2 regions of the Paenibacillus sp. FSL R5-0744 genome follow, and region 1 is predicted to be linked to the other one. Evidence: predicted binding sites of a transcription regulator. Region 1 holds the regulator's gene; the other holds the start of a gene.
The links. Region 1 encodes Rex, which represses fermentation and respiration genes when NADH is low (regulators of the CRP and FNR family bind a similar motif). Its sites were predicted from a motif close to TTGTGAAATATTTCACAA; they were not measured.
Positions count from the first base shown of each region.

Region 2: nirB (nitrite reductase large subunit NirB) is a predicted target of Rex. The motif match lies at 2,695-2,712, and genes of this name have one in related genera.

Region 1 is NZ_CP150228.1:4,707,826-4,715,921, reverse strand. It holds gene panC (pantoate--beta-alanine ligase) at 1-93, shown strand, start outside; gene panD (aspartate 1-decarboxylase) at 86-469, shown strand; gene MKY19_RS20810 (hypothetical protein) at 581-1,222, shown strand; gene dinG (ATP-dependent DNA helicase DinG) at 1,359-4,220, shown strand; gene MKY19_RS20800 (redox-sensing transcriptional repressor Rex) at 4,352-5,005, shown strand; gene MKY19_RS20795 (amidohydrolase) at 4,992-6,293, shown strand; gene MKY19_RS20790 (DUF5590 domain-containing protein) at 6,463-6,981, shown strand; gene MKY19_RS20785 (hypothetical protein) at 7,390-7,932, shown strand; gene MKY19_RS20780 (AAA family ATPase) at 7,925-8,096, shown strand, end outside.
Region 2 is NZ_CP150228.1:4,996,493-5,004,588, forward strand. It holds gene MKY19_RS22135 (nitrite reductase (NAD(P)H) small subunit) at 1-132, opposite strand, end outside; gene nirB (nitrite reductase large subunit NirB) at 165-2,588, opposite strand; gene MKY19_RS22145 (hypothetical protein) at 2,807-3,517, opposite strand; gene MKY19_RS22150 (hypothetical protein) at 3,671-3,967, opposite strand; gene ric (iron-sulfur cluster repair di-iron protein) at 4,108-4,803, opposite strand; gene MKY19_RS22160 (hypothetical protein) at 5,057-5,788, opposite strand; gene MKY19_RS22165 (helix-turn-helix domain-containing protein) at 6,039-6,356, opposite strand; gene MKY19_RS22170 (hypothetical protein) at 6,481-6,804, opposite strand; gene MKY19_RS22175 (Gfo/Idh/MocA family oxidoreductase) at 6,830-7,765, opposite strand; gene MKY19_RS22180 (VTT domain-containing protein) at 7,931-8,096, shown strand, end outside.

The DNA of each region.
Region 1 (8,096 bases):
GAGATTATTATAGCGCTTGCCGTGAAGTTTGGCAGAACACGATTAATTGACAATAATGTATTTATTCCAAAGGAGGTTGCCGCTCTTGTTTAGACATATGATGAAATCCAAAATTCACCGCGCGACGGTGACAGAAGCCAATTTGAATTATGTGGGAAGTATTACCATTGATGAGAACTTAATGGAAGCGGCAGATATTCTTGAGAATGAAAAAGTGCAGATCGTGGACAACAATAATGGTTCACGGTTAGAAACCTATGTTATTCCAGGGCCTCGCGGCAGTGGTGTGATCTGCCTAAATGGTGCAGCTGCACGTCTTGTTCAACCGGGAGATACAGTAATTATTATTTCGTATGCGATGCTGTCTTCGGAAGAACTGGAGTCGCATAAACCAACGGTGGTATTCGTGGATGAGAACAACAGACCAGTGAAGCTGGCTGATCATGAATTGCATGCTACAATCGCTTAAATTATGGACTTACGCCATGTAATGAATGGCAGGGATGAAAGACCCCGTTCTCGCAGAAAATGAAGTCAGGCAAGCTGAACTGATTTCATCTTCAGTAAGGGGGGATAGCCCATGTTTCAACATTTGTTTGCTGAAATGAACAAGGTGCTTCAGGAGATCGTTACAGATTACCCTACAGCGGAGGGTGCCCGCCGGAATGAGCTTTTATGCAATTATAATATGCTGCATCGACTTAGTGATAAAGTGATGGATGAATGGCTGGCCTTTGCTGAGAAGCTAAGTCACTTTCGTGAAAGTGTAGATTTTACGACTGTGGTTGAAGAGGATGTGCCAGAGCAGGAAGCACCCGAGCTGTGTATGGATACTTTTGTTAGAGGTCAAGGGTATTATAAGCTGCTGATGTATGGGAAATGTATTGAACAGTTTAAGGAAGTTATTGTGCAATATCCGGATAGCTTGGCTGCTCGATTATATTTAGCCATCTCTTACCTGCAGGAAGGGGAGGGGGAAGCTGCTTGGAGCCATCTGAACCATATGCTCGGTTTGATACGGGAAACCAAGCTGAAGGCAATGGTTTATAACGCTTTAGGTTGCATCAGGGCCTCTCAAGAACGGTTCAACGAAGCGCAGGAGCTGTTTGGCCTTTCTTTGCAACTTGACCCGGCACTTCCTGAACCAACCGTTAATTTGGAGGTTTGCCGCCGCCGAGGAGGTAAGCTTCATTTCGGAAATCAGCTTGTTTCATTATTGTAAATTATTACGTTTACGGTTTATTATTCCGCATTTTCATTCAAGCGATGCATCCCCTGAACCAGTGGTGTGCATCGCCTTTTTTCGCAACTTCTGTTATGCTGATTAAGAGTCTCAATTGAAAGGGAATAGAATTATAATGAAATTTGCCGTGCTTGATTTTGAAACAACGGGAACCCAATCCGTGGGTGAAATTATCCAGGTTGGCCTTGCAATTATAGAAGAAGACCGGTCCATCTCCCGGGTATATGGTTCCTACGTCAAGCCCGGAACGCCGATACCTCCTTTTATAACTGGTCTAACGGGGATTACCGACGATGATGTAAAGGATGCACCTGAGCTGGATGAGATGATGATGGAGCTTGTCCCACTCTTGGATGATGTTGTGCTTGTAGGGCATAATGTCGCATTCGACTTCCATTTTTTGCAAAATGCTTTAGACCGATGTGGGTATTTACCATTTCAAGGGCGGATTTTAGATACGATTGATTTTCTGAAAATCTGCTTTCCTTCCCTCACATCCTATCAACTAGGATCAGTTAGTGCACATTTTGGAGTGACGCATGATCGTCCGCATCAGGCAGACAGTGATGCACTCGCAACTGCTCTTGTATTGCTGAAATGTCTGGAGGAGCTCTACGATTTGCCTCTGCTGACGATTCAGAGACTCTGTGAGCTGTTTACGGAAGAGGATAGTGATCTGGGTTGGTATTTTGATGGTCTGCTGCGTGAACGGGAAGCGGAGACGCTTCAGCCCGAAGGTGATCTGACTTTCTATCGTCAATTAGCGCTTGCTGTAGGAGACTGGAACGAATTAGCTCCACCTCGAGACGAGCATGCTGAGAATCCACTACACAATTTATCTTTTACAGATTATATGGATGAAGTAACGAAACGACTTAAAGAAACTTTGCCACAGTATGAAAGCCGAGAAGCTCAGGATATTATGATCAATGAGGTGATGACGGCACTTGCCGAAGACAAGCATCTATTGATCGAAGCAGGGACAGGAACCGGTAAATCCCTTGGTTATTTATTGCCTGCCATATACCAAAGCGTACGCACTAATGAAAAAGTCATGGTCAGCACTCATACTATTAATCTGCAGGATCAATTGCGTGAGCGTGATATTCCTTTGTTAACGCAGGTAGTTCCTTTTCCATTTAAAGCTGCAATTTTTAAGGGCAGAGGGCATTATTTGTGTCTTCGTAAGTTCGAACATAAAATTAATAAAAAAGACTTTATAAGTCCGAGGGAAGATGCGCTTACTGCGGCTCAGATGATCGTTTGGCTGACACAAAGTGAATCAGGAGATGACGAAGAGCTCAATCTAAGTGGACGTGGCGGAGATTTTTGGGAGACGGTAGCAAGCGATACCGATTCTTGTCTGGGTCGCTCGTGTCCTTGGTTCCGTAAGTGTTATTATCATCGGGCTAAGCATGAAGCTGGTATTGCAGACGTGGTCATTACGAACCACTCTAAGCTTTTCGCAGATGTTAAGGCTGGGCATCAACTACTTCCGGCTTATGAACATCTTGTAATAGATGAGGCCCATCATCTGGAGGACGTGGCTGGCAAGCATTTAGGCATGCATATGAAGCATTTCACGGTGGCACATACACTATCGCGTCTTTATAAGGATAGTCGAAATGGCCAACTTCCTACACTTCGCCAAATGCTTCAGTCATCAGGCAGTGAGGAAGCTTCTGAATGGAGCGGAGTGATCGATAGAATCTATCCGGATCTTCTTACCGTAAAAGAAACCTGGGATCTGCTTAGTGATAAACTATTCAGCCTCTTGCCGGAACGCAGCGATGCAGCGGCGGGAGAAGCTGGCCAGTTAGTCATGCGGCTACTTCCTACCCGTAAACCGAAAGATTGGGATGAATTGGTTGCTTTAGAGAATACTATGAATCTGACATTAAGCGAAATTATCCGTAAAGGTGATAAAATGCTTAATGAGATGCGAGATCAAGAAGGTCAATCTTCCTCAGATAGCCTAGTTACCGATATTAGCGGCTTATTTAAGGATTTAGCTTCTATACGTGAGCAAGTACGGTTTTTTATGGGATTAAATGATGAGAATGTAGTATATTGGCTGGAGGCGAATGGAAATTATCGCAGTAAATCGCTACAGCTGTATGCCGTTCCTGTTGATGTTAGTACTCAGCTTAAGGAGCTGTTTTTCGACAAGAAGAAAAGTATCGTACTAACTTCGGCGACACTCTCTGTGGATAAATCTTTCCAGTTTATGATTGATAATCTCGGACTTAATGAAGCTGCGGAAGAGGGGCGTCTGATGACATCACTCCTGCCTTCTCCCTTTAAGTATCGGGAGCAGGCGCTGTTAGTTATTCCGCGGGATTTCCCAAGTGTGAAGGGGAGTGTAGGCGATGCCCGATTTGTCGATACACTCGTACAGTCACTAGCAGAAGCAGCTATTACAACACGTGGGCGGATGCTTGTCCTGTTTACTTCTTACAAGATGCTACGCCAGGTTTACGATCCTCTGAAAGAGGCTCTAGCCTCACAAGAGATCACGGTATTAGGTCAAGGCGTGGAGGGGGGCAGCCGTAGCAAGCTGATCCGCCGTTTTCAGGACAGTGCAGCTTCTGTACTGTTAGGAACAAGCAGCTTTTGGGAGGGTGTAGATATTCCAGGTGAAGCATTAACATGCTTGGCCATCGTGAGACTCCCATTTCAACCGCCAAACCACCCCCTAGCGGAAGCGAAGTCTGAGTTATTACAAGCCCAGAAAAAGAATCCGTTCATGAAGTTGTCTGTTCCTCAGGCGGTTATTCGCTTCAAGCAAGGATTTGGGAGGCTGGTACGGACAGCGCAAGATCGGGGTATTGTTATTGTGTATGACACAAGGGTGATCGAATCTCACTATGGGAAGTATTTCCTCTATTCGTTGCCTGGCCCGAAAATGGAGCATATGCTTACGGATCAAATGGTTCCTCGTATAGCGGAGTGGTTGGAAGACGGAGGCGTTTCTTGAAAAGAACGTCATCGATCTTATTAATCACTCTACAAGGAAGGGCGGTATAAGAATACCGCTCTTCCTTGAGACGAGGTGCAGATATTTCGATAGGATTTGAACAGAATATCACTTAAATTAGGAGGTAAATTATGAAATCGGATAAAATATCAGAAGCCGTTGTTCGCAGACTTCCTGTGTACTTGCGTTTCTTGAATGATCTCCAGAAACGTGAAATATTAACCGTTTCCTCACAAGAACTAGGACAAAAACTTGATTTGAATCCTGCTCAAATTCGTAAAGATTTAGCTTATTTTGGAGACTTTGGTAGAAAAGGTATCGGGTATGACGTAACTTATCTTATTGAAAAAATCCGTCATATTCTGAAGCTGGATCAACAATTGAATGTGGCTTTAGTAGGTGCTGGTAACCTTGGACATGCATTATCTAATTACAATGCTTATCTGAAAGATACTATGAAGATTACCGCTATATTTGACTCCTATGCACCTAAGGTAGGGCGGAAAATCAACTCTCTTACCGTTCAACCGATGGAGGAGCTTGGTCAGACGGTTCGTGAGCAAGGTATTCGAATTGGGATCATTACTGTGCCTGATTCAGAAGCGCAGAATGTAGCAGATATTCTCATTGAGTCTGGCATTGAGGCGATTTTGAATTTTGCACCAGTGATTCTAAAAACACCATCGAATATCCGTGTTCATGCTGCCGATTTTACAACGGATTTGCAAAGCCTTGCTTATTATTTGAAAGACGGAAAGGAAGAAAGCGGAAATGAAGAGCAGTAAAACGATTATTAAGGGCGGGCGTTTTCTTATTCCGGGAACGGATGAGCCGGTTCTGAGCGGATATATGACTATTGAAGATGATTTGATCACTTACATAGGAAAAGAAGAACCTTTAATGGAAGATGATGTGCAAGTTGTTGATGGCAGTCGTCTGCTGTTTATGCCAGGTCTGGTAAACACACATGGCCATGCCGCAATGTCATTGCTTCGTGGTTATGGAGATGATTTAGCACTTCAGGTGTGGCTTCAAGAGAAGATGTGGCCGATGGAAGCGAAATTCACTGGAGAAGATGTATACTGGGGAACCTCCTTGTCGGTACTGGAAATGCTAAAAGGTGGTACTACAACCTTCTTGGATATGTATGATCATATGGATCGAGTAGCAGAGGTAGTCGAATTATCAGGCATCCGTTCCGTACTGATGAGAGGCGTAATCGGATTATGCCCAGAGGAAGTACAAAATCACAAGCTTGCGGAAGCGATTTCTTTTGCACGAAATTGGCATGGTAAGGCTGATGGTAGAATTACGACGATGATCTCGCCACACGCCCCATATACTTGCCCACCGGACTTCTTTGTTAAGTTTGTACAAGCGGCACATGATTTGGATTTACCGATGCATACCCATATGTCCGAGACCAAACGCGAAGTGGAGCAGAATGTGGTGGATTACGGACTTCGGCCTGTAGCGCATTTAGAGAAGCTTGGAATGTTCACACGTCCGTCTATTGTTGCACATGGCGTTCATTTGAATGATGAAGAGATCGAGATACTGGCTCGTCATGATGTAGGCGTGTCTCATAACCCAGGAAGTAATCTGAAACTGGCTAGTGGAGTGGCTCGGGTTACGGATCTTCTAAAGGCTGGTGTGAAGGTGTCACTGGGTACAGATGGTGCGGCAAGCAATAATAACCTGGATATGTTTGAAGAGATGCGTCTTGCAGCCCTCATCCATAAAGGTGTAAGTGGTGATCCGACGGCTGTCCCAGCTCCGGAAGCGCTGCGTATAGCTACAGAGTATGGCGCAAAGTCTATCTTTTTAAATGATGTGGGTAGACTCGCTGTTGGCATGAAAGCGGACTTTATCGCGATTGATATAGACCAGCCGCATTTGCTACCACACACAGATCTGTTGTCTCATGCTGTATACTCTGCCAGCGCCAAGGACGTTGAGCATGTATGGGTGAATGGTAAACAGGTTGTAAAACATGGAGAATGTGTAACGCTAGATGAGGAAGCAATCCGTCGTAAGGCGCAAGAATTATTTGATGGACTGCTTAAACGATAGTCTAAGATCATAACGAATAACTGAAAGGCTGTGACTTTCTGCGATTGCAAAGTTACAGCCTTTTGTGTTTCTGATCATTAGATCATTGAATTGGATATGAAACTTTGGATAAACACACAGGTGTGTTATATAATCAAAAAAGATATATTACTAGAAAGGGAGCTGTACCTTGAAGAAAAGGAAAAAATGGATCCTCCTGGGGTCAGTTCTGATTCTGCTCCTTCTGTTCGGACTTATCCAGTTCTATGCTTATATTATGAAAGATCAATGGAACGAGCGAGATATCGCTAAGGATGTCGCTAAAACCAGTGCTGGTCTGACAGAGGTAACCAAAGCGCAGAAATCCGTGTGGGATGATAATGCGGTGTACTGGGTCTTAACAGGGAAGAATGAAGCCGGGACCGAGTTGATGGTTTGGGTACGTTTTACTGTAGACGGGAAGTTTGCTGAAGGAACCGACGCAGTATATGCTGAAGAACTAAGTAAAGGGACCTCTGAAGCGAAAATGCGTAGCCTTATAAAAGCCGATCTTCCGGACATCAGCATTGAGCGGTTGTTGCCAGGAGTATATAACGGGGAGTATGCTTGGCAGCTTTTTTATAAACAAAGCGGTCGATATTATTATCAATTTTATCGGTTCTCAGATGGGGCTCGAATGGGTGAAGGTTACAGTTTACCTAGCCGCTAAATTAAACAAAAGCATTATAGGAGAAACAAGCGGACCATTTATGGTTCGCTTGTTTTTTAAAATGACATATTATTTGATATACTATAAGTACACGAATTGTGATATACTATAAGAGTAGTTTTTATGTATTGGTATTTAAAGATTCATACGAAAAAAGGTCTGTTAGTTAAGAGTAACAGCCCTTTTTTTGTCGAATTAAATCAATAAATTTAATAAAATGGAAAGAATTAAAAAATAAAATTTTAAATATCTTCACACTTTTTTTCAATATAGTATATACACCTGTGATATACTACTGTTTGTAATTAGAACAGTGTTAGTAGAACGTCAGGCTCTGATGAGCTCTTAGCAGCTATGACTTTGGATCATTCTGTTTACATTTTTTCATCTTTGAGAGGAGGACGTTTCTTGAAATTACGTCTTGTACCTGTACTGATAACGTCTCTACTGTCGGCTATGCTATTATTCGGAGGATTCTTTTTATATCGTCAGTTTGCTTTACAGGAACCGCTCCAAAAGATTGTAACCGGATTTGAGGGAGTAAATACTTCACATATTAGTATTAACCGCGATGAGGTCACTTTGAAACTTGATTTGCAGCCGGGCACGAATTTACGTGATCTAGTATCGTATGTATCCAAAGAAGGAAAATCAGTGATTGAAGGACGTAAACTTAAACTCGATGTGGAGCAAAATTCAAGTGAACTATTGGATGATTACTGGGATAAAGCGATGTTCTCTGTAGCTGAAGCCATGGAGAGCCGTAAATATACGATTATACCTACAGAACTTGATAGATTGAAACAGCAAAATACGGAATTTAAAGATGTGATAGCATCTACTGATATCGACGACAACAATGTGTACGTAAGCTTGAGTAATGGAAAAGAAAGCAAATTTATTATTTTGCCGCGAAAACCTGCGACCTTGGGGGTATGGAATAATGCCTAAGTACCTTAAAGAAATTTTACTCGGATTTATTCCTGTGCTGTTTATTTTCATGGCTTTTTTAGGTATTAATATATTCCCGATTGTTATAGCAGCTGGAATGCTTACTGCATTACTTATAATTGCTCATTTGCGTGGCGGGCTTACGGTGAACGCTGGTGCGGGGA
Region 2 (8,096 bases), 290 kb from region 1:
AAGTGCAAAGATCGCTCCGTCAGAGGTACGAAATACAGCCAGCTCCACATTTCCAGCAATCACCACACGGCCAATCTGCAGCAGGAAATCCTGTACTGATCCTATTGGATACGTTTGTGTTGTCTTATTCATTGGTCTCTCCCCTTCTGTGTGGGTTATATCCGCTAGACTCTTGTTTCTTCAAAAAGCGCAGCACGAGTGCTGCTGTCATTGAGCATTTTTTTCCAAGGATCCGTAACCTGAGTCAGAGCAAAGTCAATCCGTGCGGCCAGCTCTTTGCGGTTATCTTCATTATTCAAAATAACCATTTGAATCTGCTCAAGTCCCATACGCTCAACCCACTCGGAAGTTCTCTCCAAATAATTGCCGGTCTCACGGTAATATTGCATCACAGCGGAGCACACTTCGATCAACTCTTCATCGGTCTTAATTTTGCAGAAGGAGTCTGCGATCCGTGGCTTAATCCCACCGTTACCACCGATAAACACTTCCCAACCACCATCATTTCCAACGATCCCAATATCCTTCGTGCAGGATTCCGCACAGTTACGTGGACAGCCGTTGACAGCTATTTTAAACTTGGCAGGAAAATCAAGACGTTCATACTTACGTTCTATGAGCGCGCCCATTCCCAGTGAATCTTGTGTGCCAAAGCGGCAGAACTGGGAGCCCACACAAGTCTTAACCGTACGCAGGGATTTGGCATAACCGTAGCCTGAAGGCATATCCAGCTCTTCCCATACCTTAGGCAAATCTTCCTTCTTCACACCGATTAGATCCAGGCGTTGCCCTCCAGTTACCTTCACAACTTTCACGTCATATTTAAGGGAGACGTCGGCGATTTTCTTCAAATCCTCCGGCGTAGTTACCCCACCATACATGCGTGGTATCACGGTGTAGGTTCCATCTTTTTGAATATTGGCACCCATTCTTTCATTTACAAATCGGGATTCTTTCTCATCTTGATGGGTATCAGGGTTCATCATCCCTAGATAATAGTTAATCGCCGGACGACACTTGGAGCAGCCTTCCTCTTGTTTCCAACCGAGTACATTCATGACCTCTTTTGTTGTTTTAAGACCTTTAGCTGTAATTTCAGCAACAATTTCATCACGGCTAAGCGTTGTGCACCCACAAATACCTTGCTTAGCAGCTTGCTGGAAACTGTCACCTAAGACAAATTGCAGGATTTGTTCTACTACGGGTTTACAACCACCACAAGAGCGAGTAGCGCCAGTGCATGCTTTGATCTCATCCACATTAGTAAAACCATGTTCAGTAACAGCATCTACGATCGCTTTTTTAGTTACACCATTACAGCCGCAGACAATTTCTTCGTCCGCCATTGCTTCTACGGATGTGCTCTTCTTAGCTCCGCCACCGCAGCAGCCCGTTCCCATAATCTCCGTATAAATCTCATCGGTCATTACCGCGCCTTGTTTTACTAGCTTTTGCAGATTCGCGGACTCCGTTACATCACCGAACAAAACCGCACCGACAATCACATTATTTTTGAGCAAAATTTTCTTATAAGTTCTCTTCCATTCATCTTTGCTTGAAATCACAGTGTGTTCAGGAGAATCCAAAAACTCACCTGCAGAAAATACATCCACCCCAGATATTTTAAGCTTCGTGGAAACAATCGAACCTTCATAAGGCTTGGTATCGCTACCACATAAATGTTTAGCTAGAACCATGCCTTGTTCAAATAGTGGAGCCACCAGTCCGTAACACATACCACGATGCTCAGCACATTCGCCGATGGAATATACATTCTGCATGGAAGTTTGCAAATAATCATCCACCACGATCCCACGATTTACGGAGATTCCGCTATCTTTTGCCAATGTCACGTTCGGTTTGATTCCAACAGCCATTACCACAAAATCTGCAGCAAGCGTACTGCCATCACTAAAACGCAATCCACTTACTCTCTGTTCCCCGCTCAATTCTATCGTTTGTTTGCCCATAGCAAATTTCACGCCTTGACGCTCAAGCTCAGCTTGCAGCATCGAGGAGGCATTCCGATCAAGCTGACGCTCCATCAGATCTTCCATCAAATGAACTACGGTAACATCCATACCAAGGTTCACAAGACCTTTTGCCGCTTCCAACCCAAGTAAACCTCCGCCGATGACAGCCGCTTTGCTGTATTGTTTGGCCGCTGCCAGCATCGCATCACAGTCTGAAATATCCCGGAATCCTACAACGCCCTCTTTATCACTGCCAGGTACAGGTAAAATAAACGAATTCGAGCCTGTCGCAATAATTACTTTGTCGTAGGGGACTATCATCCCATTATCCGTAACAACTTGCTTCGAGCCTTCATCAATTCGTGTCACCGTTGTTCCCGTGTGTAGAGTTATATTATTGTCTTCATACCAATTCCAGTCGTTTAGGATGATATCATTAAGGGTCTTACTTCCTTCAAGAACATAAGACAACATGATCCGATTATAGTTGGGATGAGGTTCACTTCCAAAAACCGTGATGTCATAAGCTCCACCCAGCTTCAATATCTGCTCAATCGTACCTATGCCTGCCATACCGTTGCCGACTAATACTAGTTTTTCTCTTATCGTTGTCATGGTTAGGTGCCTCCTCAAGCTTATGAATACCTGATCAATTTCTCTTCTACATATTGGAATTATACGGTTCAAATTCAAGTCGTCATTGTGATTGCAGTCACTTTAATTGTGAATATTTTCACACTTTAGTCTACTGATAATTGTTAGATAAATTTTCCACATAAAAAGCCAGATTAACGATTCTGAACAACCGTTGATCTGGCTTAATTTACGATTTTTTAGCGTAAAGTCAATAAAATCTCCAATTCATCATGAGCCCTGAGCTTCATATCCATTCCATCATCAAGTAGTTGTTTTCCGTTCACCTTCAGCTTCCATTCTTCATTACTAAGAGGAGTATAATCGTCGACGGAAAGCACCTTTTTATTGTCATCGGCCAACTGTACGCTACTACAGCTTTTGAGCAAATCTCTTACAGTTAAATCCTCTTCAAATAACATAATATACGTATGATGCAAGTCTACTTCAACACTTCCACCGTTCAAGGTCAGCCTTACAGTTTGAAGTGGTGCTTGATGGTCCTTCGACTTCGCGGTGAAGACTAGCTGTGAATCATACCCTACAGTATTATTCCAATCCGCATTCCCAATGATTTGACCGCCCATCTGAAGCTCCCAAACCATTCCCGCCTCTAGCGAAAAATCCTTTACCGAAACAATGCTTGAGTTATCCTCAGCAAATGTGGCAACATTACTACCTTTCAGTAGCTCCATGATCGATATTCCATTTCTATAACTCCCACTAAGTAACCTATCTGATGGTTTAGTAAGCAGTTCATTATCTCCAACCCTTATCGATATTGTCGGTCCCTCTGATCCTGCCACACCATTATTAGCATTACTATTGCCGTCATTGTTAGTAGAGCATCCACCTATTATGAATACAATGACTAATCCTAGCATCAATTTCCACAAAGATCGCATGGGCATCCTGGCACCGCCTTGTCCCGCCTAATGACCATATAGCGTCTCAGGCTTGTAAAGTTATGTATACTGTCTTTTTAAGGATAACTTAAACAAGCCATGTTCTCAAATAAGTAATAACAAGCTTACTTCTAAAATTGACAAAAACTTTTTAAAAAGCTAACCTCTATCCCCCTCTTTCTGCTCATTCGGCGCTATCTCGCATATTCTAGGGGATTTATCCCCCTCTTTCTGTCCATTTGGCGTCATCTCGCATATTCTGGGGGATTTATCCCCCTCTTTCTGCTCATCTGGCTTCATTTCGCATATTCTGGGGGATTTATCCCCTTCTTTCTGCTCATTCGGCGTCATTTCGCATATTCTGGGGGATTTATCCCCCTCTTTCTGCTCGTTCAGCCCTATCTCGTAGTCTGCTTTTAAGCAATCCTTCCGCCTGCCTGCCTGCCTGCCATCCATCTATCCATCAATCGATCTTACCCATATTTTTTACGATCATTTCTTCTATCTTTTTCAACGGAGTTATCCCCATTTCTTTACATTCTATAATTCCCTATAAAAAAAGCCCCCTAAGGGACTCTTTAGCACACTATTCATCTTCACTGAAACCTAGGGAACAATATATTATTCTCCAAATGTACGTGTTCAAAAGTCATACTCTCCAGCTCTTCCAGCCGGGCATATGTCAATCGATAGGTCGTGCAAGCATGCGCCGGTGGAGTGAAATCATCTGTAATACTACGTATTTTTCTCAAAATATCGCCCGCACCATCATGTTCACTCTCCAGCTCAGACAATGACTCACGAAGCGACGTCAGGCCTTCTTCACTAGGATTAGCAGCGTATGTCAACAGCTTAGGAAATTCATCTTCTTCTTCTTTAGCCGTATGCTCAAGTAAATCTTCCTTAAGTGTGTTGAACAAGTTATATAACTCCACCAAATGGGGAGAATCTCCGCCATGCACTCGATATACCTTAGTTACATTTTGGCTAATGAGGGGTAGCTCTTCACGAAGATAACGGTGGTGTTTGTTAATAATATGGTCAATTAACTCTTCTGAAGGTGCAGTATTCCAAGCGATTTCCTCTTGGGGTACTGGATACTCTTCGAACAGCTTGTTTAGATCGCCGATGATTATCTCGTGATCCAGACCACGCTCAGCAGCTGCTTCAGCAAGAGGTTTAGCTCCACCGCAACAAAAATCAATCCGGTTTGCTTTGAAATAATCTGCCGCTTTAGGGAACTGCAATACAATATCCCTCACTAGTGCATCTGGGGTAAACCCAGCCTGTATCGGTTGTGCTTGCTTCGAATCCGAAATACTATCATTAAGTTGTTTAGTTTCCATTATAGCTCCTCCTTGGGTTATGAGATTAGGTTCTGAATAAATCTTATCCACTTGTTCACCTTAACCCTGAAAGGAACTTTGACTTGTGATTGTACGCACGGAAATTGTATCTTATTTTTGAACGAAATTGGAGATTGTTGTACATGCAACGTAAACGCAAAAAGCACCTTTGCCTACAAAGGTGCTTTTTCAACTCATTTTATTGCACATAAGCCTGCATATACGTCCGCTGTCCCTTTGAATCCTTCAAATAAGGTCCCAATCCGGCAAAACGGGAGTGATCCATATAAACACCGGTCATCCATCTGCCTTCCGTCAAGCCACCATTCCATTTAAGGACAAGATCAGGTGCGGAAATCCATTCCTGAAAGACTCGTATATCCTGATCTTTGTATTCTTTACATGGCTTAGACCGCTCAATAAGGTGGAACTCATTAAGATAAGTTGGAACGAAATAAGAGGATATCGTATGCAAATCATCATCGTCAAAAAAAGGCTCGTCGCCTAAAAAGGGTTTGAATAATACGGTATTCTCGTACATGGACCAAATTAAAGCTTGAAGCACCATACTCTGGCGAATGCCGTTATGAAACTTATATTGTCGTCCATGATTCGCCGCATTTACATCCTGTGGAGGTTCCGTGGACTCCAGACAGTGCCGTTCACAACCAATACACTTCCAGCCGGTCGGACTTTGAATCCATTTTTGAAAAATAGTCCCACTATCATTGTTTCCTTTGTAGAGTGAAGAGATAATGCTGTAAGGCACGCCAATCCACGCATCCCATAAGGAATCAGGAAGATGGCTATGCAGCATGAACAACGTCTTGTCATAGATGAGCTGTACTTTGATAGAAGCATTCTCTAGCTCAGCAACATCCTTTTTTCCATACGTTATTTCCCGGGAAAACAGGGTCGTCTTCGTCTTCATCTCCCTCGCCTCCTAATAGTTTTGCTATGCCTGTACTCCAGCTGAGTAGATTTGAGCAAAAACCAATACGCGAGCGTTTCCATTCAAGGATCATACAATGTTTTTCTATTATATTACAATTATTTTTAAACTGTGCAAGTTTTTTTCAAGCATAAAGGATTGGAACAAAACTGTCACTGTCTAATATTTAGAAATTGAAAAGCCCCTTTTCCACCATTCCGGAAAAAGGGCCACAACATCACTGTGAATTTTAGTCTACCCAGCTCTCAGCCCAAGACTGAATCTGCTGCATAACAGGCTGCAACGCACGGCCTTTGTCTGTTAATTCGTACTCAATACGTACGGGTGTTTCTGGGTATACATGCCTAACCAGGATACCCTCACCTTCCAAATCCTTCATCCGCTCGGACAGCATCTTATCGCTCATTGAAGGAATGAGGCCGGAGATATCTTTAAAACGCTTCGGTCCACTCATCAATGTCTGAATAATAAGTCCATTCCAACGTTTGCCTAAGAAAGAGAAGGCTGTTTCAAATCTGGGACACATCGCAAATTGATGTTCTTCCATTGTTCTCACCTCTCACTAGCGAAACTTACTATTAGTTAGTATATATAATATTAACACATTTTAACCATGATGAACATCGTTTACCGAAAAAAGTTCATCTGACTCTATTATTATATCCCCAATGTCAATCCCCCATTGGTCCTTTAGATCCCCTTAGAGCAATCGCTTCAGTTACGATTTGTGCCAAGTCATCATTTCCAAAAAGCGAAAGCACACCCAAAACGGTGTCATCAGAAATGTCCCCCGCTTCCTCCGCGGAAACCGTGAGGGCAAGTGCCTGACGCAAGGCTTCATTCCCTTCCTGCTGCGGATAAGCCTGCAAGTATAGAGCATGTGGATCGAGTCCATTATTTACACACCACTGAGCGAATACAAGAATCATCATCTCTTCTTCGCGCTTATAGCTTTCGATGATCTGTTCCTCCACTAATTTACGGTTATCCTCCATATATTCTTCTCCTTTCTCAGAGACCTCATTCAGCAAGCTGTGCCGCCAGCATATGACTAGGCAGTACCGCTGAAGCAGCAATGCTGCATAGCTCCGGTGTATTTATGTTGCTAAGAAAATTATTCACTACTCCACTAAAACCTCTTCTATCGAGTACAGTATCCCAGCTTCCAAAGCCTTGAATATGCGGTAAGGTATCTTTTTCAAAAAGAATGGCTTTTTCTAGATCCACTACTTCCACCGATCTGCCATTTCCGTGCAGCTCAAGCTTCTCCAAATCCACACCAGCTTCACGAACCATACTGTACATCCCAACTGCACTATCTTTCCAGCCCAACATTCCAGATGCCTGCAGCAGACGACCTTCTCCACTAGAGTGAAGATGACTACGAAGCAGTTCATAATGATCTCCGCACAACCACAACAGCAGGTCAAGCAGATGGATCAGATCATCATGCACGGTTTCGCGGCTGGTGCTTGTCTGTAGCTTCGTTCGATGTTTAATCGCACTGCAATGGCTAATTCCGCCAACTTCTTCAAGCCATTGCTTGGCGGTGACATACATTGGGGCAAAACGGCGATTAAAGCCCACTCCTAGCAAAAGCCCCTTATCTTGTGCTAGCTCTGCCATCCTTCTGGACTCTTCTAGATCATAGGAAAGTGGTTTATCTACATATACCGAAATCCCACGTTCGAGACATTTTGTTACTATATCATAATGAGTAGTTGTTGGGCTATGTACAAATACTGCATCCAGATCCCAAGATAGCAGCTCTTCCAGATTAGTCGTCCCTTTAGGAAAACGGTAGGTATGAACGGCCTGCTCTACCGTTGTCGGTGAATGACTAAGAACACCAACTACCTCGGCATAATCATGCTGAGAGAGCAGTGGTAAATATACTTTGCGGGCTATATTGCCGATTCCTATTATGGCGACTCTTTTACGTTCAGGTACAATCACTGATCCATCCCCCTCTTAACACTTCAATAACTCGTTCTTTTCTCTTTGTTCTCTACAAATGCTATTATACCTGCTTCTCATTCTCTGACAATTGATCTTTACTTCAATATTTATTCTTTATCCCGTATGATGAGATGAATGAGTGGAAGAAGGGGCATATTATCTATGAAGAAATGGTTCTCGATTATTCTTTATGTTTCGGGTACAATCCTTGCGTTTATCTACAGATATGACATCCTAAGCTGGATGAAAGAGGATCATAATCTTTTCAGTTCTATAGGGATCGCAACTTTACTTGCTTTGTTTCCGGTTGTTCCTTATAAAGCTGTCA